2 linked regions of the Shinella zoogloeoides genome follow. Each later gene encodes a partner of the first gene's protein in a complex. Links are inferred from orthologs where the notes say so. Each region holds a gene or a part of one and is shown in the gene's direction. Other genes may lie near its edges.

Region 1 (10,707 bases):
ATTGCCGCCCCAGGTGAGGGAGAGGCCGTTGCGGTGGATGTCGGCCGCGTCGTGGGTCGAGGTCATGAAGGCGACCACCACGGGCGCCACCATGACGAAGACGCCGAGGAGCAGGACGATATGATCGAACAGGCGGATACGGTTCATTGGCGGGCGCCCTCTCAGGTGTAGTGCACGCGCCGCTCGATGAAGCGGAACTGGAAGATGGTGAGCACGAAGACGACGATCATCAGGATGACGGACTGGGCCGAGGAGCCGCCGAGGTCATTGCCGCGGAACCCGTCCATATAGACCTTGTAGACGAGCGTGATCGGGTTGTTGGCGGCCTTGTCCTTCACCATCACGTCGATGACGCCGAACGTGTCGAAGAGCGCATAGGTCATGTTGATGATGAGCAGGAAGAAGGCGGTGGGCGCGAGCAGCGGCAGCGTCATCGTCCAGAAGCGCCGGAAACCCGAGCGGCAGTCGATGGCGGCGGCTTCCCGCACGGAGGCCGGAATGCTCTGGAGCCCCGAGAGAATGAAGATGAAATTGTAGGGAATCTGCTTCCAGGTCGAGACGATGATCATGGCGATCGCCGTGTCGTTGTAGTCGAGGCCGACCTTCATGTCCCAGCCGAAGAGGGCGGCGAATTTCACCAGCGGGCCGATATGCTGGTCGAAGAACATCATGCCCATGAGGCCGGCGACCGGCGGGGCGATGGCATAGACCCAGATGAGCAGCGTCTTGTAGGTGGAGCTGCCCTTCAGCACCGCATCCGCCTTCACGGCAAGCAGCATGCCGATGCCGAGCGAAAGGAAGGTGACGAGCGCCGTGAAGACTACGGTGAAGCGGGCGATCGACTGGTACTGCACGGAGCCGAGCGCGTCGGCATAGTTGCCGAGGCCGACGAAGGTGGAGCCGAAGCCGAAGGGGTCCTCCAGATAGAAGGACGACTGGATCGCCTGCACGGACGGCCAATAGAAGAACACGACGATGATCGCCATCTGCGGCGCGAGGAAGAGATAGGGCAGAAAAGGCGAGGAGAACTGCACGCGCTTCATAAGCGATCCTTTGTCAGCCCCCCTCATCCGGCCTGCCGGCCACCTTCTCCCCGCTGGGGAGAAGGGAAGATGTGGCAGCGTCGCCGGTCCCCCTCTCCCCCTGGGGAGAGGGTCGCCGAGCGAAGCGGAGGCGGGGTGAGGGGGAACCCTTCCCTATCAGCCGGCGGTCTTGGCGAAGCGGGCGAGCAGGTCGTTCGCTTCGGTTTCGATCGTCTTCAGACCGTCCTCGACCGAGGTTTCACCGGCGAAGATGCGGCCGTATTCGCGCTCCATGATCTCGCGGATCTGCGGGTAGAAGCCGAGGCGGTAGCCCTTCGACCAGTCACCCGACGGCAGCATGAGCTGCTGGATGCCGACTTCGGCGACCGGGGTCTTCTCGTAGTAGCCCTCGGACTTCGCCAGCTCGTAGGCCGCCTTGGTGATGGCGACGTAGCCGGTTGCCTGATGGTAGAACTTCTGGATTTCCGGCGAGGTCAGGAACTGGAAGAAGTCGGCGGTGCACTTGTTCTCGGCCTCCGGCTTGCCGGACATCGCAAAGAGCGCGGCGCCGCCGATGAAGGTGTTGGTGCCCGCACCCTTCACGCTCTGCCAATAGGGCAGGAAGGTCGCCGAGAACGGCTTCTGCGCGGTCTTCTGGAGGCCGCCGAACGAGCCCGAGGAGCCGATCCAGAAGGCGGCCTTGCCGTCCTCGAAGAGCTTCTGGTTGTCGTTCCAGCCGGCGCCGTAATAGCCGAAATAGCCTTCGTCTGCCCAGGCCTTGAGCTTGGTGAACATCATGACGAGGTTAGGATCCGTCATGCTGATCTTGGTGTCGGTGACCGAATCGTAGCCGTTGTTGTTCGTCGCGAACTGGATGTTGTGGCGCGAGAAGAAGTTTTCCGTGAACTGCCAGGTGAGCTGCGACTGGACGAGCGGCAGGTAGCCGGCTTCCTTGAGCTTCGGGGCAAGCGCCTCGAACTCTTCCCAGGTCTTCGGCGCTTCGGCGCCGATCTTCTCGAGGGCTTCGGTGTTGACATACATGATGGGCGCCGAGGAATTGAACGGCATGCCGACGAACTTGCCGTCGGGCGCAGCGTAGAAGTAGCGCACGCCCTCGATGAAGGCTTCGCGGTCGAAGGTGTGGCCGGCGCCGGTGATCAGGTCCTCGGCCGGGATGACCGCGCCCGGAGCGTTGATGATCGTCGCCGCGCCGGCGTCGAAGACCTGGAGGATGTTCGGCTGCTCGCCCGCGCGGAAGGCGGCGATGCCGGATGCGAGCGCTTCCTCGTAGGTGCCCTTGGAAACCGGCGTGATGACGCAGGCCGACTGGGCGGCGTTGAACTTCTGGGCGACCTCGTTGATGACCTCGCCGTTGCGGCCGGCCATGCCGTGCCACCAGGTGATGTCGGTGGCGGCCATCGACGTCGTGGCGGAGATTGCGAGTGCGAAACCTGCGAGGGAAAGCGGCTTGAACATGGGTTGCTCCTCTTCACCGGACTTGGTGTGAGGCGTGCACTAATGAGCGGCCATGACAGGCGCGTTACGCTTTCATGTCAGTTTCGTTACATTTTCCTTTTGATCAAAACGCATCTTCGAAGTGCCTGGGAAGCCGCCAGGGCAGGACCGCAACGATGTCATAGCGCAGCGAGAGGCGGTGGGCGTCCGGCTGGCGGGCGAGCCAGAGATCGCTCGCCGCGCGGATGCGCTGCTGGGCGGTTCCGGTGACGGCGAAGACGGCGCTGTCGAGATCGCGCCGCGCCTTCACCTCCACGCAGACGACGAGATCGCCGCGCTGCGCGATGATGTCGATCTCGCCGAGCTTGGTGCGATGGCGGATGGCGCGGATGCGGTAGCCCTTCACCATCAGATAGAGCGCGGCGGCATATTCGGAGACATGGCCCCAGCGGAAGGCCTTGAGCCTGTTCGGATCCGCCTGCCTATCCCGCATCGCCGCCCTTCAAATCGATGAGGCGCTGGTAGAGGTCGCGGCGCGGCAGGCCGGTCTGGCGCGCCGCCTCGGTCGCCGCCTTGCCGGCCGACATGTCCTTGACGAGCGCCGCCAGCAGCCGGTCGACATCCTCGGCCTCGGGTGCTGCCGCCTCGCCCGGCGGGCCGATGACGAAGACGATCTCGCCCTTGACGGTGTGGCCGTCGCCATAATGGGCCGCGAGGTCGCCGAGCGTGCCTCTGCGGAATTCCTCGAAGGTCTTGGTCAGTTCCCGGCAGACGCAGGCCGGACGCTCGTCGCCCAGCACCTCGGCCGCGGCCGCCACCGTCGCGGCGATGCGATGCGGCGATTCGAAGAACAGCAGTGTCGCGGGAACCTGCGCGAGCTCGGCGAGGCGGTCGCGCCGCGCCTTGTCCTTGGAGGGCAGGAAGCCGGCGAAGAAGAAGGCGTCGTTCGGCAGGCCCGAGCCGACGAGCGCGGCGAGCGGCGCGGAGGCACCGGGAATGGGCACGACGCGGTGGCCGGCGGCGATGGCGAGCAACGCCAGCCGGTAACCCGGATCGGAGACGAGCGGCGTGCCGGCATCGGAGACCAGCGCCACGGACTTGCCGGCGTCCAGCGCGGCGATGAGCCGAGGCCCCGCCTCGTCCGCATTGTATTCGTGATAGGCATAGGGCCGGTTGACGATGCCGTAGCGGTCGAGCAGCACGCGGGTCACGCGCGTGTCCTCGCAGGCGAGCACATCGGCGCCGGCCAGCGTTTCGAGCGCCCGCAGCGTGATATCGGAGAGATTGCCGATGGGCGTCGCGACCAGGTAGAGCGCCGGCTCCAGCGGCCGGGCCGGGATGACGGCATTGTGCAGGCGAAACGTCTTTCCGCCCTCGCCCGCCCCGCTTGCCGTCATGTCTTCCCGCATCGTCCGCCACCTTTCTTTTGTCTCCTTATGGGCGAGCGAAAAGGCCCCGGCAAGGGACAGCCGTTGAGGAACACGCCGTCCACACCGTTAGCACTTGCAATCCTGCCGGAACTTCTGCCATTTTGCGCGTCCACATCTTCCGGCGCTGGCCGGGATTTCAAGGCAATGCCGCGCCGGCTTCCGGCGTGCTAGCGGTCGAAAGCGGTACAGTTCCATGCGCATTACTCTCGAGCGGTCCAACCTTCTGAAGTCGCTGAACCACGTCCATCGCGTGGTCGAACGGCGCAACACGATCCCGATCCTCTCGAACGTGCTCCTGCGCTCGGACGGCGCCAGCCTCGACATGAAGGCGACCGACCTCGACCTCGAGATCACCGAGGCGACGCCCGCCCAGGTGGAGCAGGCCGGCGCAACGACCGTCCCGGCCCATCTTCTCTACGACATCGTGCGCAAGCTTTCCGACGGTTCGGAAGTGCTGCTGGCCACGAGCGTCGACGGCGCCTCGATGACGGTCGCCTCGGGCCGCTCGAAATTCTCGCTGCAATGCCTGCCGCAGTCGGACTTCCCGGACCTCACCGCCGGCAGCTTCTCGCACACCTTCCGCCTCAAGGCGACGGATCTCAAGATGCTGATCGATCGCACGCAGTTCGCGATCTCGACGGAGGAGACCCGCTACTACCTCAATGGTATCTTCATCCACACGATCGAGAGCAACGGCCAGCTGAAGCTGCGCGCCGTCGCCACAGACGGCCACCGTCTCGCCCGCGCCGACGTCGAGGCGCCGTCCGGCTCCGAAGGCATGCCGGGCATCATCATCCCGCGCAAGACGGTCGGCGAGCTGCAGAAGCTGGTCGACAACCCGGATCTCGTCGTCACCGTGGAAGTGTCCGACGCGAAGATCCGCTTCACCATCGGCTCGATCGTGCTGACCTCCAAGCTGATCGACGGCACCTTCCCGGATTACCAGCGCGTGATCCCGGCCAACAACGACAAGGAACTGAAGATCGACTGCCAGTCCTTCGCACAGGCCGTCGACCGCGTTTCCACCATTTCCTCCGAGCGCGGCCGCGCCGTGAAGCTGGCGCTCGCCGACGGGCAGCTGACGCTGACCGTCAACAACCCGGACTCGGGCAGCGCGACCGAAGAACTGGCGGTCGGCTACGATAACGATCCGCTCGAAATCGGCTTCAACGCCAAATACCTGCTCGACATCACCGCGCAGCTTTCCGGCTCGGAAGCCGTGTTCATGCTGGCCGATCCGGGCTCGCCGACGCTGGTGCGCGACCTTGCCGGCGACGACGCGCTCTACGTGCTCATGCCGATGCGCGTGTAGACCCAGCCTGCCGGCATCGGGAAACCGTTCTGGAACCCGCCGGCCGCCGGCGGGTTTTTTGTAAGCAGCGGAGCCGCCCGAGAAACTTGCAGGCGGCGGCGCAATCAGACTTGTTTTTGACGCAAACCGCGTCACATATGCGCTGACGGCCGAACAACGCGGAGGGCATGAAACCCGCCGCCGGCCAATATGCGACCATGAAGGGGGATGGCATGACGTTGCGCGTGAAGGTGAAGGAACGGCTGGGCAAGAAGTTCGACGACGAAATCCGCTTCTTCAAGGGCTGGATGAGCAATACGAGGGCCGTCGGCTCGATCATTCCCACCTCCTCGGTCACCGCGCGCCGCATGGCGAGCGTCATCGATTCCACCTCCGGCCTGCCGGTTCTCGAACTCGGCCCCGGCACCGGCGTCATCACCAAGGCGATCCTCGGAACCGGCCTTGCCCCGGAAAAACTCACCTCGGTCGAGTTCTCCACGGATTTCTACAATCATCTCGTCGAGCGCTTCCACGGCGTCAATTTCATCAACGGCGATGCCTTCGACCTCGACAGGGCCCTCGGCGATCTGCGCGACGCGACCTTCGACAGCGTCATCTCCGCCGTGCCGCTGCTGAACTTCCCGATGCACAAGCGCGTGTCGCTGATCGAGGATCTTCTCTCCCGCATCCCCGCCGGCCGCCCCGTCGTGCAGATCTCCTACGGGCCGCTTTCGCCCGTCGTCGCCATGCCCGACCGCTACCAGATCACGCATCTCGACTTTGTCGTGCGCAACATCCCGCCGGCGCAGCTATGGACCTACCGCCGCACCCATTGAGGAGCGGCGATGTTCGCACTCTACATCACCCATCCGCAGGTCCTGATCGATCCGGCCGTGCCGGTGCCCGATTGGGGCCTTTCGGAGCGCGGGCGGGAGCGCGCCCTGCTTGCGGCAGCGGCGGAGTGGGCCGGCGGGATCGGCCGCTTCGTCGCGAGCACCGAACGCAAGGCGATCGAGACGGCGGATATCGTTTCCGCCGGCCGCCGCCCGGTCGAGACCGACCATGCCATGGGCGAAAACGACCGTTCCGCCACCGGCTTCCTGCCGCCGGACGCCTTCGAGAAGGCGGCCGACTGGTTCTTCGCCCATCCCGAGGAGAGCTTTCACGGCTGGGAGCGCGCGGTGGACGCGCAGGCGCGTATCGTCTCGGCCGTCGAGCGGGCGCTCACAGGCCATGACCCGGCCATTCCCGTCGCTTTCGTCGGCCATGGCGGCGTCGGCACGCTGCTGAAATGCCACCTCAAGGGAACGCCGATCAAGCGCGACGGCGACCAGCCGCCGGGCGGCGGCAATCTTTTCGCTTTCCGTCTTGCGGACCGCGCCGTCACATGCGACTGGACGCCAATGGAATCTTGGAAGGGGATGTGACATGTCCGCGCGCGACCGCCTGATCGTTGGCCTCGATGTACCCACCATCGCGGAGGCGGAAAAGGTGGTCCGGACGCTCGGTAGCACCGCCCTCTTCTACAAGATCGGCTATCAGCTCGTCTTCGCCGGCGGCCTGGAATTTGCCCGTGACCTTGCCAAGGACGGCAAGAAGGTCTTTCTCGACATGAAGCTGCTCGACATCGACAACACGGTGGCCAAGGGCGTCGAGAACATCGTCAAGATGGGCATGTCCATGCTCACCCTGCACGCCTATCCGAAGGCGATGGCCGCCGCCGTTTCGGCCGCAAAGGGCTCCGACCTCTGCCTCCTCGGCGTCACGGTGCTCACTTCCATGGACGCAAAGGACGTCATCGACGCCGGCTACGAATACGATCCGCATACGCTCGTGCTGCGCCGTGCCGAACAGGCGCGCATCGCCAGCATGGGCGGCGTCGTCTGCTCCGCCGAAGAGGCGAGCGCCGTGCGCAAGATCGTCGGCCCCGACATGGCGATCGTCACCCCTGGCATCCGCCCGGCCGGCGCGGAACTCGGCGACCAGAAGCGCGTGATGACGCCGGCCGATGCGCTGAAGGCCGGCTCCAGCCACCTCGTCGTCGCCCGCCCGATCGTCAAGGCCGCCGATCCGCTGGCCGCCACCCGCGCGATCCTCGCCGAAATGGACGGCGCACTCACAGCATAGGGAGAGAGACATGCCGAAGGGCTACTGGATTGCACAGGTCGACGTGCGCGACGCCGAGCGCTACAAGGACTATGTCGCCGCCGCCAAGCCGGCCTTCGAGAAATACGGCGCGAAGTTCATCGCCCGCGGGGGCGCTTTCGAACGACTGGAAGGCCGCGTGCGCGCCCGCAACGTGATCATCGAGTTCCCCTCATTGGCCGCGGCCGTCGACTGCTACAACTCGCCGGAATACCAGATCGCCGCCGCCATACGCCAGGAAGTGGCGGACGCGGAAATGGTGGTCGTCGAGGGGCTCTGAAGAGAGCGCCGCAAGCGCTTGCAAATCCGGCAACAGAGACGCTTCGCCGCGCTTCACCTCGCGGACGGTTTGGGCTATGTAGGCCTCACCTACCCTTCCTATTGTCCAGGAGCAGCCACATGACCTTGTCCAACCTTCCGCCGCTCGTCACCGTCTTCGGCGGCTCGGGCTTCGTCGGGCGTCATGTGGTGCGCGCGCTGGCGCGCCGCGGCTACCGCATCCGCGTCGCCGTGCGCCGCCCGGATCTTGCCGGCTTCCTGCAGCCGATCGGCGGCGTCGGCCAGATCTCCTGCGTCCAGGCGAACCTGCGCTATCGCCAGTCCGTCGACCGCGCCGTCGAGGGCTCCGACCACGTCATCAACTGTGTCGGCGTGCTTTTCGAGAGCGGCCGCAACACCTTCGACGCCGTCCAGGATTTCGGCGCCCGCGCCGTTGCCGAGGCCGCCCGCGCCGTCGGTGCCAAGCTCACCCATATTTCCGCGATCGGCGCCGACGAGAAGTCCGCCTCCGCCTATGCCCGCACCAAGGGCCGCGGCGAAGCGGCGGTGCTGCGCACCCTGCCGGATGCCGTCATCCTGCGACCCTCCATCGTCTTCGGCCCGGAAGACGGCTTCTTCAACAAGTTCGCCACCATGGCGCGCTATGCGCCGGCGCTGCCGCTCATCGGCGGCGGCAACACCAGGTTCCAGCCGGTCTATGTCGCCGACGTCGCCGAAGCGGTCGCCCGCTCGGTGGACGGCTCGATAGAGCGCGGCCGCATCTACGAGCTCGGCGGCCCTGAAGTGCTGACCTTCCGCCAGTGTCTCGAATTGATGCTGCGCGTGGTCGACCGCAAGAAGCCGCTCGTCTCGCTGCCTTTCGGCATCGCCTCGCTGATCGGCTCCATCGCCTCTCTGGTGCCCTTCATCACGCCGCCGCTGACCTCCGACCAAGTCACGCTGCTGCGCTCGGACAATATCGTCTCGGACGCCGCCCGCAGCGAAGGCCGCACGCTGGAGGCCATCGGCATCGAGCCGGTCCTGGCAGAGGTGATCCTGCCGAGCTATCTCGTGCGCTACCGCCAGCAGGGCCAGTTCACCAAGATCGACCGCACGGCCTGAGCATCCATTCTCCATGAAACCGGCCGCCGCAGGGGCAATCCCCTCGGTGGCCGCTTCGTTTTTCCGAAAGCGCTTTGAGCGTGCTGTTGCACTTATGCAGCGGTTAAAAAAAGCGTTGCGGCATTTACGCGCGATTCAGCATGACGCGATATTGATTGTCGCTGGAGCAGCGAATAAACACCGCCCGCGCCGCGTACTGCGTGAGGGTCATGCAGCGGCGCATTTCAGCACTTTGAGAGGCTTTCGGCGCAAATGGGCAAGGCAATTGCAATCTTCTTCGGATTTTCGGCTCTGATCATCGTGGCCGGGTCCTTTGTCGCGCCCTCGACCGTTTCCGCCGGCAAGCCCGGCTGCTCGCCGGCCTATGGCGTCGATCCCTGCACGACCGCCTCGGTCAAGTAAGCCTCCGCCAGCCTGAAGAGGCCGGCCGAAGCCGGTCTTTCATCCCCAGACCAACAGGGCGATCAGGCCCAGCGTGCCGACGACGATCCGCCAGATGGCGAAGAGCGTGAAGCCGCGGCGCGACACGAAGTCGAGCAGCTTGCGCACGACGAAGAGCCCGGCGACGAAGGCGGCGGCAAAGCCGACGCCGATGACGAGCAGGTCGTCCGACGAGAGCGCATCGCGGTTCTTGTAGAGATCGAGCGCGAAGGCGCCGACCATGGTGGGCATTGCGAGGAAGAACGAGAATTCCGCCGCCGAGCGCTTGTCCGTGCCCATCAGCAGGGCGCCGGCGATCGTCGCGCCGGAACGCGATGTGCCGGGGATCATCGCGAGGCACTGGCACAGGCCGATCTTGAAGGCGAGCGACGGCGGATACTGCATCGCGTCCGTATAACGCGGCTTCAGCGGAAGCTGGTCGATCACGTAGAGAATGATGCCGCCGACGATCAGCACGACGCAGATCAGCATCGGCGTTTCGAAGAGCACGGACTTGATGAAATCATGCGCCAGCGCGCCGATGACGGCAGCCGGCAGGAAGGCGACAAGCACGCTGATGACGAAGCGCCGTGCCTCGGGGCTCGTGGGCAGCGCGAAGGCGATGCGCAACAGCTTTGCGGTATAGACCGAGAGGATCGCGAGAATCGCGCCGAGCTGGATCAGGACGGCGAAGGTGTTGCCCGGCGACTTGAAGCCGAGAAAGTGCCCGGCCAGCAGGATATGACCGGTGGAGGATACCGGGATGAATTCTGTCAGGCCCTCGATGAGACCGAGGATGAGGGCGCTGACGATGGACTGGTCTGCCATGAAAGTTCCTTGGGAAAACGGAAGGAAAGGCGCAATGCTGAAGCGGATATTCGGCAAAAAGCCCGATTCGCTTGTGTTTGTACCACCAAATTTCTATAGGTTCGTCAAATCAGCCGTCGCCAAATCAGTTCCGCATGAGGCGGTCGGCCCGGCAAAGCCCCTTCCGCAAGACGAGTAAAAGCAGCGTTCATGCCCACACTCTATCAACACCCGATGTCTTCGGCCTCCCGCTTCGTCCGCCTCATCCTGGCGGAATACGGCTTCCAGACGGAACTTGCCGACGAGCAGCCTTGGGAAAACCGCCGCGATTTTCTCGCTCTCAACCCGGCCGGCACGCTGCCCGTCTATGTCGATGACAGCATGCGGGCGCTCTGTGGCGCGAGCATTATCTCGGAATATCTCGACGAGACGCACGGCGTCCTCAAGCGCGACCGCCGTCTCCTCGCCGAGGACCCGTTCCAGCGCGCGGAAATCCGCCGCCTCACGGAATGGTTCATGCAGAAGATGGAGCAGGACGTCACGCGTCCCCTGGTGCGCGAGCGCATTTTCAAGCTGCAGATGACGCCCGACCAGGGCGGCGGGCCGCCGGACAGCAAGATCCTGCGCAATTCGCGCGCCAATATCCGCCAGCACATGAAGTATCTGTCCTGGCTTGCCGGCTCGCGCACCTATCTTGCCGGCGACCGGCTGAGCTATGCCGACCTTGCCGCCGCGGCCGCCATTTCGGTGCTCGACT
Region 2 (9,318 bases), 3.7 Mb from region 1 along the record:
TCTCGCGGCGCACGGTGTGCTCGATCGTCTCGCCCGGCTCCAGGAAGCCGGCAAGGCAGGAATACATGCCCTCGGGAAAATGCGGCGAGCGGCCGAGCAGGCACAGGTCCCGCTCGATGTCGATGATCAGCATGATCGCGACCGGATCGGTGCGCGGGAAGATCGTGTGGCTGCAAGCCTCGCAGACCCGGCGGTAGCCGCCGATCTCCGAGCGGGTCGGCGAGCCGCACTTGCCGCAGAAGCGGTTGTTGGCGTTCCAGGTCATCAGGCTGGAGGCCTGGGCGAACTGGCCGAGCAGATCATCGTCGAGCATCTGCTGGCGGTAGAGCGTGCGCCCGTCCGTCGCCTTCAGCGGCTCGTGCAGCGTGTCTGGATCGGCGCGCACGGGAATGGCCAGCCGCGGTTCGCCGTTCTTGAGGTAGCCGAGCAGGATGGCCTCTTCCGGCACCGGATCCAGCCCCGCCAGCTCGTAGGGGGCGAAGAGCGGATCGATGATCTTCTCGTCATGCTTGACGACCAGCTTGCCGCCGGCGATCGCGAAGGCGTGCACCGTTTCCGCCTTGAAGGCCTGTTCCAGGCAGTCCGGCGCGCGGTGCTCCGACTGGCGGTCGAGGCTGTTTTCCGCAAACGCCACCATGGTGCTGGGTTCGGGGTGCGGGCGGTAGAAATCGAAAAGCGATGGCTTCATGGTGCGAGCGCGTCCAGCAGCTTGGCCGCAAAGGCCTTGGTTTCCTCGGCCGAGCGCGGCTCGGCGGTGCCATAGCCCCAGATCGGGCCGGGCCAGTTCGGGTCGCCCTCGCTGCGCGCGACGACATGGACGTGGAGCTGGCGCACGATGTTGCCGAGCGCGCCGATATTGATCTTCGTTGCCCCCGTCACCGCCTTCAGCGTCTCGGCCACCAGCACCGTCTCGAAGGTCAGCATGGTCTGGTCGAGCGGCGTCAGGTCGAAGATTTCGGTGACATCCGGGCGCTGCGGCACGAGCACCAGCCATGGCCAGCGCGCATCCTTCATCAGGCGCAGTTCGCACAGGCCGATCTTCGTTACGAGATCGCTGTCGCGCGCCAGCCGTTCGTCGAGTTGAAAATCGCTCAAGGGGTTCTCCCGCATGCATCTTTCATAGAGTCATGCCACGCACCCGATTTCCCTCCAACAGTTTTTTGTCGCCCGCGCTTGCATTCGGATGGAATATTGCCGATATGGGGAGCGGGAGGTTGGTGGTGGACGAGCCACTCGCCAACCGGGTCAGGTCCGGAAGGAAGCAGCCCTAACGAGCCCCGGCACGGGTCATCGTGCCAGCCTCCCACCTTACCGTCCTGTCGGGACAGACGTTCGATTAACGGCAGGGTCGATGAACGACGTAACCACAAATCCGTCCAACGAAAAACCGGCCGCCTACCGCGTCCTTGCGCGAAAATACCGGCCGAAGGATTTTTCGGACCTGATGGTCGGCCAGGAGCCGATGGTCCGCACGCTGACCAACGCGTTCGAGACCGGCCGCATCGCGCAGGCCTACATGCTGACGGGCGTCCGCGGCGTCGGCAAGACGACGACCGCCCGCATCCTCGCCCGCGCGCTGAACTACAAGACAGCGGAGATCGACAAGCCGACGATCGATCTTCGTATTCCCGGCGAACATTGCCAGGCGATCATGGAAGGCCGGCATGTCGACGTCATCGAGATGGACGCGGCCTCCCATACCGGCATCGACCACATCAGAGAAATCATTGAGCAGGTGCGCTACCGCCCGGTCTCGGCGCGCTACAAGGTCTATATCATCGACGAGGTGCACATGCTCTCGACGCAGGCCTTCAACGGCCTGTTGAAGACGCTCGAGGAGCCGCCGGAGCACGTCAAGTTCATCTTCGCGACGACGGAAATCCGCAAGGTTCCGATCACCGTCCTGTCGCGCTGCCAGCGTTTCGACCTGCGCCGCATCGGCGCGTCAGACCTCGTCGGCCTCTTCACCACCATTCTCGGCAAGGAAGCCGTCGATTTCGAGCCGGATGCGCTCGCCATGGTCGCCCGCGCGGCCGAGGGTTCGGCGCGTGACGGCCTGTCGCTGCTCGACCAGGCGATCGCCCATGGCGCGGGCCGTGTCGAGGTCGATGCCGTTCGCTCCATGCTCGGCCTTGCCGACCGCGCCCGCATCGTCGACCTCTTCGAGCATATCGTGAAGGGCGATGCAGCCGCCGCGCTTGCCGAATTCGCCGCGCAGTACGAGGCGGGCGCCAGCCCGTCCGTCGTGCTGACGGACCTTGCCGATTTCACCCATCTCGTCACCCGCATGAAATACGTGCCCGATGCGGCCGGCGACCAGTCGCTGAGCGAGGTCGAGCGCGTGCGCGGCGTCGAGTTCGCCAACTCCATCGCCGTCACCGCGCTGTCGCGCATGTGGCAGATGCTGCTGAAGGGCATCCCGGAAACGGAGGCCTCCAGCCGCCCGGCCGGCGCCGCCGAGATGGTCATCATCCGTCTTGCGCATGCCGCCAATCTTCCCTCGCCGGAAGAGGCTGCGCGCCGCCTGGCCGAGCTTTCCAGCGGGGACGGCGGCGGCAACGGCGCCCGCGCGCCGCAATCCGGCGGCAATGGCGGCCAGCCGACGGCACAGTCCGCCGTTTCCGCCGTCGCGCGGCAGCCGGACGCGCCGGCCCAGCGCGCGCAGGCGGGCGGCGGGACGGTGGCCATGCTGCGCTCCGTGCCGCAGGCCGAGCCGGCAGTCCAGCCCGTCGGCCGCACCGAGGCCGCGCCGGCCGCGCAACCCGCGGCCGTGCCAAGCGTGCCGGTCAACTCGATTTCAGACGTGGCCGACCTTTGCACCAGGAATCGCGACATCCGCCTGCGCGCCCTCGTGCGCGCCTTCGTGCGGCCGGTGAAGGTCGAGGCGGGGCGGCTCGAGATCAGCCTGACGAACGATGCACCGAAAACGCTGGTCGCCGACCTCTCCAATCGGCTCCAGGAATGGACCGGCATCCGCTGGCTGGTAATCCTGTCGCGCGAGGCCGGCGGGCCGACCCTGGCCGAGGCCGAGGCGATGGCGCAGGAAGCGCGCGTTGCCGATGCGCGCCAGGACCCGGACGTCGCCGCCATCCTGCAACGCTTCCCCGGCGCCAAGATCACCGACGTGCGCATCAAGGTGCAGGAAACGGAAGACGAGGCCGAGACCGTCGAGGTGGCGGCCGTTGCGGAATCCGCCGAGGGCGACATCCTGCCCGGCGACGATATCGAACACTAGGATAAAAAGAGGAGAGGCCGATGCGTGACATCATGGGCATGATGGGCAAGGTCAAGGAAATGCAGGCCAAGATGGAGAAGATGCAGGAGGAGATCGCCGCGCTCGAAGTGAGCGGCTCCTCCGGCGGCGGGCTCGTCTCGGTCACGCTCGACGGCAAGGGCAACCTCAAGGGCCTGAAGATCGACCCTTCGCTCTTCAAGGAAGACGATGTCGAGATCCTCGAAGACCTGATCGTCGCCGCCCACAAGGACGCCAAGGACAAGGCCGAGGCCGAAGCCGCCGAAAAGACCAAGGCGCTGACCGCCGGCCTGCCGATCCCGCCCGGCTTCAAACTGCCGTTCTGATCCTGTAGGGTCGGGCTTTGCGAGGAGAGATCCGATGAGCCTGACGACCCTGCTTGTCTTTGCCGGCGCGCTGATGATGGCAGCCGGTTCGCCCGGCCCGAGTATCGCTGCGCTGGTCGCCCGGGTGCTCTCGCGCGGGCCGAGGGATGTGCTGCCCTTCCTCGCCGCCATGTGGATCGGCGAGGGTATCTGGCTCACCTGCGCCGTGCTGGGCCTCGCGGCTATCGCCGAAACCTTCCACGGCGCCTTCGTCGCCATCAAATGGCTCGGCGTCGCCTACCTGCTCTATCTCGCCTGGAAGATGTGGTTCGCCCCGACCGAGACGGGCGATGAGGCGCTGCCCGAGGCGCGCTCCGGATTGAAGCTGTTCTTCGCCGGGCTGACGGTGACGCTCGGCAATCCCAAGATCATGATGTTCTACGTCGCGCTGCTGCCGGCGATCATCGATCTTGGCGCCGTCACGCTGGTCGGCTGGGCGGAGCTGGTGGCGACCATGTTCGTCGTGCTCGTCGCCATCGACCTCGCCTGGGTGTTCCTCGCCGCGCGCGCCCGGATGTTCCTGAAGAGCCCGCGCGCCGTGCGCATCGCCAACCGCGTCAGCGCCGGCACCATGGCCGGCGCCGCGGCGGCCATTGCCGCCCGCTAGCCGGTCAGGGCGGCGCGCAGCTTGTCGTTGATCGGGGCGGCGAGGTAGCGGATGCGGTCTTCCTCGGAAATGTTCCTGCCATAGGTGCGCAACAGTTCCGGCATGGTGACCGGCTCGCCGTCGAACGGCGCATAGGTCACGGTATCGCCGGCCTGGATCACCCCGTCGCGCAGGACGCGGCAGTAGAAACCCGGCCGGCCGGCCTGCAGGAAGCGCCGCGCGAAGGCCGGATCGCCCATGCGCGCGGTGAGCGTATTGCAGGGAATGCGCGTCGAGGTCACTTCCAAGAGCACGCTTTCCGTCTCGAACCGGTCGCCGACCGAGACGCCGCGGCTGTCGATCCCTTCGATGATGAGGTTCTCGCCGAAGGTGCCGGGCTCGATGGTGCGGCCGAAGTCCTTCGTCCACCAGTCGAGGTCGATGGAGCCGAGGCCGTAGACCGCCTGCTCCGGCCCGCCGTGGTGCTTGTGGTTGCAGATTGCGTCGCCGAGCAGGCCTTCGCGGTCGACGACCACGGCCGCATCGGTCGGCGTCTTGAAAATGCCGGTCTTGTAGCTTTTGCCGGGAACCGGACGGGCAACGCCCGTGCATACGGCGAGAATTCTGATCAAGCGGCGGTCTCCCGAGATTCCGTTTCCCCTGGATATGGGGTAGATACCGGCAATGGCAAAACGAGTCACCGGCCCCGAAATCGAAAAACTCATCCAGCTCCTGGCGAAGGTGCCGGGCCTCGGGCCGCGCTCAGCGCGCCGCGCAGCGCTGCATCTCGTCAAGAAGAAGGACCAGTTGCTCGGGCCGCTGGCCGACGCGATGGGCGAGGCGCATCGCAAGGTGCGCATCTGCTCGTGCTGCGGCAATGTCGATACGAGCGACCCCTGCACGGTCTGCACCGACGGGCGGCGCGATCATTCGGTCATCATCGTCGTCGAGGACGTCTCCGACCTCTGGGCGCTGGAGCGGGCGGCCGCGATGAACGCCGCCTACCATGTGCTCGGCGGCACGCTCTCGCCGCTCGATGGCATCGGGCCCGACGACCTCAACATCCGCGGCCTCGTCGACCGGGTGGCCAAGGGCGGCGTGCGCGAGCTGATAATCGCCGTCAATGCCACCGTCGAGGGCCAGACGACGGCGCACTACATCACCGACCAGCTCTCCGGCCTGGACGTGAAGATCACCCGGCTTGCCCACGGCGTGCCTGTTGGCGGCGAGCTCGACTATCTCGACGAAGGAACACTGACGGCCGCGCTCAGGGCGCGCACGGCTATCTGAGGAAGGCTTATCATGCTTCAATGGCTGCGGCGCTTCACCCCCCTCTGCCCTGCCGGGCATCTCCCCCTCAAGGGGGGAGATCGACCCGCGGCAGCCTTTCGCCAATCGGCCATGTCGCGGATTGTGGGAAAGGGAGGCTTCTTGCCAATCTCCCCCCTTGAGGGGGAGATGCCCGGCAGGGCAGAGGGGGGTATCGCCGCCCGCCTCGCGCTCGTCATCGCCATGACGTTTGCAGCGTTCCCCGCCCATGCGGCCTCCAAGGCCGAGGTCGAAAGCATGTTCCGCGCCTGGATCGACAACGATCTCTGGCCGGCGGCGCAGAAGACCGGCGTCAGCGAAAAGACGTTTCGCGCGGCGATGGAAGGTGTGACGTTGAGCTGGGACCTGCCCGATCTCGTGCCGCCCGGCTTCAAGCCGAAGAAGGAGCAGGCGCAGAGCCAGGCGGAGTTCTCCTCGCCCGGCGCCTACTTCTCCGAAAAGCGCCTGCAGGGCCTTGCGGGAACGGGAAGTCGGCTGGCCAAGACCCATGCGGGCACGCTGCGCAAGATCGAGCAGCGTTTCGGCGTGCCGGGCGAGATCGTTGTCGCCGTCTGGGGTCGCGAGTCGGGCTTCGGCAGCGCGAAGATCCCCTATTCGGCGGTGGAGGTTCTGGCCACAAAGGCCTTCATGTCGACGCGCAAGGACATGTTCCGCAAGGAGCTGATCGCGGCGCTGCATATCGTCGACGGCGGCGACCGGACGGTCGCGCAGTTGAAGGGCTCGTGGGCCGGCGCGCTCGGCCAGCCGCAGTTCATGCCGACCAGCTTCCTGCAATATGCCGTCGATTTCGACGGCGACGGCGTGCGCGACATCTGGGGCTCGGTGCCGGACAGCCTCGCCTCGATCGCCAACTATCTGGCGAAGAAGGGCTGGCAGGCGGGCCGTGGCTGGGGCTACGAGGTAACGATCCCGGGCGGCGTCTCCTGCGCGCAGGAAGGGCCGGACCTTGCAAAGCCGATCTCGGCCTGGGCGTCGAGCGGTATCACGCGCATTTCCGGCAAGGCGTTTCCATCCGGCGAGGCGAAGGCATCGGGCATGATGCTGGTTCCCGCCGGCACGCATGGCCCGGAATTCATCGTCACGCCGAATTTCTACGTGCTCAAGGAATATAACAATTCCGACCTCTACGCCCTCTTCATCGGCAATCTCGCCGACCGCATCGCCTATGGCAGCGGGCCGTTCCGCGGTGCATGGGGCGACGTCGGCAAGATGCTGCGCTCGGATGTGCTCGCCATGCAGAAGGCGCTGGTCGCCAAGGGCTACGATGTCGGCAAGGTCGACGGTCTGCCCGGCTACAAGACGCGCCGCTCGCTCGGCGACTGGCAGGCCAAGAGCGGGCTTGCGCCGACGTGCTATCCGGATGCCTCGCTCAAGACGAAGCTGCGCTGATCAGTGAATCTCGACCTGCTGCTTGAAGCGCTCGTATTCGTTCGGGATGATCGTCTGCCGTTCGATCATGCGGTGGACACGCGGGTCCTCCGCGCCGCGGTGCAACTGGCGTAGCTTCTCGCCGTTGGCGGCATCGGCATGGGTGCGGCGCTGGTTGTGGCGCACATATTCCACCCAGGTCGGCACATGGTAGGTCTCGGTCCAGATCGTCGGGTTCTCGAGGTCGCGCATCAGCGCCCATTGCCCGGCGCCGTCGCGGATGCGGATGCGCCGCCGTTCGGTCATCGTCTCCAGGAACTCGCGGATGTCGCCTTCCGCGATCTCGTAGTCGATCAGCACGACGATCGGGCCGCTGCGGGGTTTTAGGTCGAGCGGCAGGTCCGGCTCGCTGAAGCGATTGAGCGGGTCGACATTGAGGCTCTGCAATTCGGGAAGGCCGAAGCGCAGGCCGATCGCCGCGCCGGCGATCATCGCGACGGCCGAGGCCAGCAGCGCGGCTTCCGCGCCGTGGGTATCGGCCGTCGTGCCCCAGATCCAGCTGCCGGCCGCGATGCCGCCGAAGGTCGTGGTCTGGTAGAGCGACAGGGCGCGGGCCACCACCCAGCGCGGCGTCGAGAGCTGGACCGTCGTGTTGAAGAGCGAGAGCGCCATGACCCAGGAGGCGCCGGCGACGAGCAGCACGGCGCCGGTCAGCAGCGCCGAGGCGCTGACCGCGCAGACGGAGGCGGCGACGGCAAAGCCCGTGAAGGCGAGGCGGGCGATGGTCTCGCTGGTGAAGCGCTCGCGCAGCCGGGCATTCATCAGGGCGCCGCCGATGGCGCCGAGCCCGAAACAGCCGAGCAGGATGCCGTAGGTCAGCGGGCCGCCGGCCACGAGGTCGCGCGCGATCAGCGGCAGCAGCGAAAGAATGGAGCTGGTGGCAAGGCCGAAGGCGAAGCCGCGTAGCAGCACCTTGCCGATGTTCGGCGACATGGAGACGTAACGCAGGCCCGCCGAGACGGCGCGGCCGAAATCCTCGCGCGGCAGGGTGCGTGGCGAGACGTTCGGCTTCCAGCGGAAGAGCACGAAGAGCAGGGCGAAGTAGCTGAGCGTGTTGGCGGCGAAGGCGGCGGCAGCACCCGCCGCCGCGACGATCGCGCCGCCGATGGCGGGGCCGACGCTGCGGGTCAGGTTGAAGCCCATGCTGTTGAGCGAGACGGCGGCCGGAAGGTCCTCGCGGGGCACCATGTCGCCGACCGAGGCCTGCCAGGCGGGATTGTTGAGCGCCGTGCCGCAGCCGATGAGGAAGGTGAAGGTCAGCAGCAGCCAGGGCGTGATGACCTCGTACCACGCACAGAGCGTCAGGGCGATCGCGACCGTCAGCATGAAACACTGGGCCGTCAACATCAGCTTGCGCCGGTCGAAATTGTCGGCGAGCGCACCGGCGGCGACGGAGAAGAGCATGATCGGCAGCGAGGTCGAGGCCTGCACCAGCGCCACCATGTTGGCGGAGGAGGAGATCGAGGCCATCATCCAGGCCGCGCCCACCGCCTGGATGAGCCCGCCGAAGTTGGACACCAGGCTTGCCGCCCAGATCAGCCGAAAGGTTTCGTTTCTGAAGGGGGCAAGGGGGGATGTCCGATCCGGCACGGTGGGGCACTCATTCTCGACGCAACGTTGTGAGCAATCTAGTCCATCGGCGGAATGCGGCAAGTCGGCGGCGACAAAAGACGGGGAAACATGTCGCCCACAGGCGGCTTTTCAGGCCGTCCTTGCAATTCCGGTGAACTGGGTTTATATCGGCATCAAATTCTTGATCGTCAGATGAAGAGTGGGCCCGCGAGGACCCGCTCTTTTTTATTGCCCCGATCAAGCGCATGATAACGACAGTCCAGGGGAGGGCATGTCATGACTGACACGACCCAGACAGAAACCGCCGCCATCGAGCCGCGGCTGATCGTCGAGACCGGTATCGACCGGCGCGTCGCCGAGATCATCGAGCCGACCATCGAGCAGATCGGTTACCGCCTCGTGCGCGTCCGGCTTTCGGCGCAGAACGGCGCGACGCTGCAGATCATGTGCGAGCGGCCGGACGGCACGATGACCGTCGAGGATTGCGAGCAGGTCTCCATGGCCGTCTCGCCGGTGCTCGACGTTGAGGATCCCATCGACAAGGCGTATCATCTCGAAGTGTCGTCGCCCGGCATGGACCGGCCGATGGTTCGCAAGTCGGACTTCAGCCGCTGGCTCGGCCACCTGCTGAAATGCGAGACGTCGATCCTCGTCGACTCGCGCAAGCGCTTCCGCGGCAAGATCGTCGCGACCGACGAGAACGGCTTCACGCTCGAGCGCGACCAGCCCGCTGCCGGCGAGGAGCCGACGGTCGTCATCCCGTTCACGGCGCTCGCCGAGGGCAA

What was found.
Region 2: the proteins of dnaN (region 1) and Q9316_RS02285 are in contact, whole or in part, in a cryo-EM structure (PDB 8GIZ), measured with the Escherichia coli proteins. The link is inferred for Shinella zoogloeoides from one-to-one orthologs.

What each region holds. Positions count from the first base shown.
Region 1 is NZ_CP132311.1:3,930,949-3,941,655, reverse strand. What follows is about bases 3,288-6,159. They hold dnaN (DNA polymerase III subunit beta), read left to right. Parts: upstream 3,288-4,100; coding sequence 4,101-5,219; downstream 5,220-6,159. Other genes in these bases: Q9316_RS20315 (histidine phosphatase family protein), read left to right, coding at 6,044-6,159; pmtA (phospholipid N-methyltransferase PmtA), read left to right, coding at 5,432-6,034; rsmI (16S rRNA (cytidine(1402)-2'-O)-methyltransferase), read right to left, coding at 3,288-3,886. Outside these bases: sn-glycerol-3-phosphate ABC transporter permease UgpE, read right to left, coding at 1-147; Q9316_RS20345 (ABC transporter permease subunit), read right to left, coding at 162-1,043; Q9316_RS20340 (extracellular solute-binding protein), read right to left, coding at 1,200-2,498; Q9316_RS20335 (YraN family protein), read right to left, coding at 2,602-2,970; more of rsmI, read right to left, coding at 2,960-3,287; more of Q9316_RS20315, read left to right, coding at 6,160-6,625; pyrF (orotidine-5'-phosphate decarboxylase), read left to right, coding at 6,627-7,325; Q9316_RS20305 (DUF1330 domain-containing protein), read left to right, coding at 7,336-7,623; Q9316_RS20300 (complex I NDUFA9 subunit family protein), read left to right, coding at 7,743-8,723; Q9316_RS20295 (hypothetical protein), read left to right, coding at 8,737-9,018; Q9316_RS20290 (undecaprenyl-diphosphate phosphatase), read right to left, coding at 9,165-9,971; Q9316_RS20285 (glutathione S-transferase family protein), read left to right, coding at 10,161-10,707. UniProt on the Escherichia coli protein: Confers DNA tethering and processivity to DNA polymerases and other proteins. Acts as a clamp, forming a ring around DNA (a reaction catalyzed by the clamp-loading complex) which diffuses in an ATP-independent manner freely and bidirectionally along dsDNA.
Region 2 is NZ_CP132311.1:269,492-278,809, forward strand. The notes cover bases 844-3,793. They hold Q9316_RS02285 (DNA polymerase III subunit gamma/tau), read left to right. Parts: upstream 844-1,351; coding sequence 1,352-3,235; downstream 3,236-3,793. Other genes in these bases: Q9316_RS02275 (HIT domain-containing protein), read right to left, coding at 844-1,110; Q9316_RS02290 (YbaB/EbfC family nucleoid-associated protein), read left to right, coding at 3,256-3,579; Q9316_RS02295 (LysE family translocator), read left to right, coding at 3,614-3,793. In the rest of the region: nudC (NAD(+) diphosphatase), read right to left, coding at 1-688; more of Q9316_RS02275, read right to left, coding at 685-843; more of Q9316_RS02295, read left to right, coding at 3,794-4,225; Q9316_RS02300 (MOSC domain-containing protein), read right to left, coding at 4,222-4,833; recombination mediator RecR, read left to right, coding at 4,889-5,494; Q9316_RS02310 (lytic murein transglycosylase), read left to right, coding at 5,717-6,922; Q9316_RS02315 (MFS transporter), read right to left, coding at 6,923-8,551; ribosome maturation factor RimP, read left to right, coding at 8,810-9,318. UniProt on the Escherichia coli protein: Part of the beta sliding clamp loading complex, which hydrolyzes ATP to load the beta clamp onto primed DNA to form the DNA replication pre-initiation complex.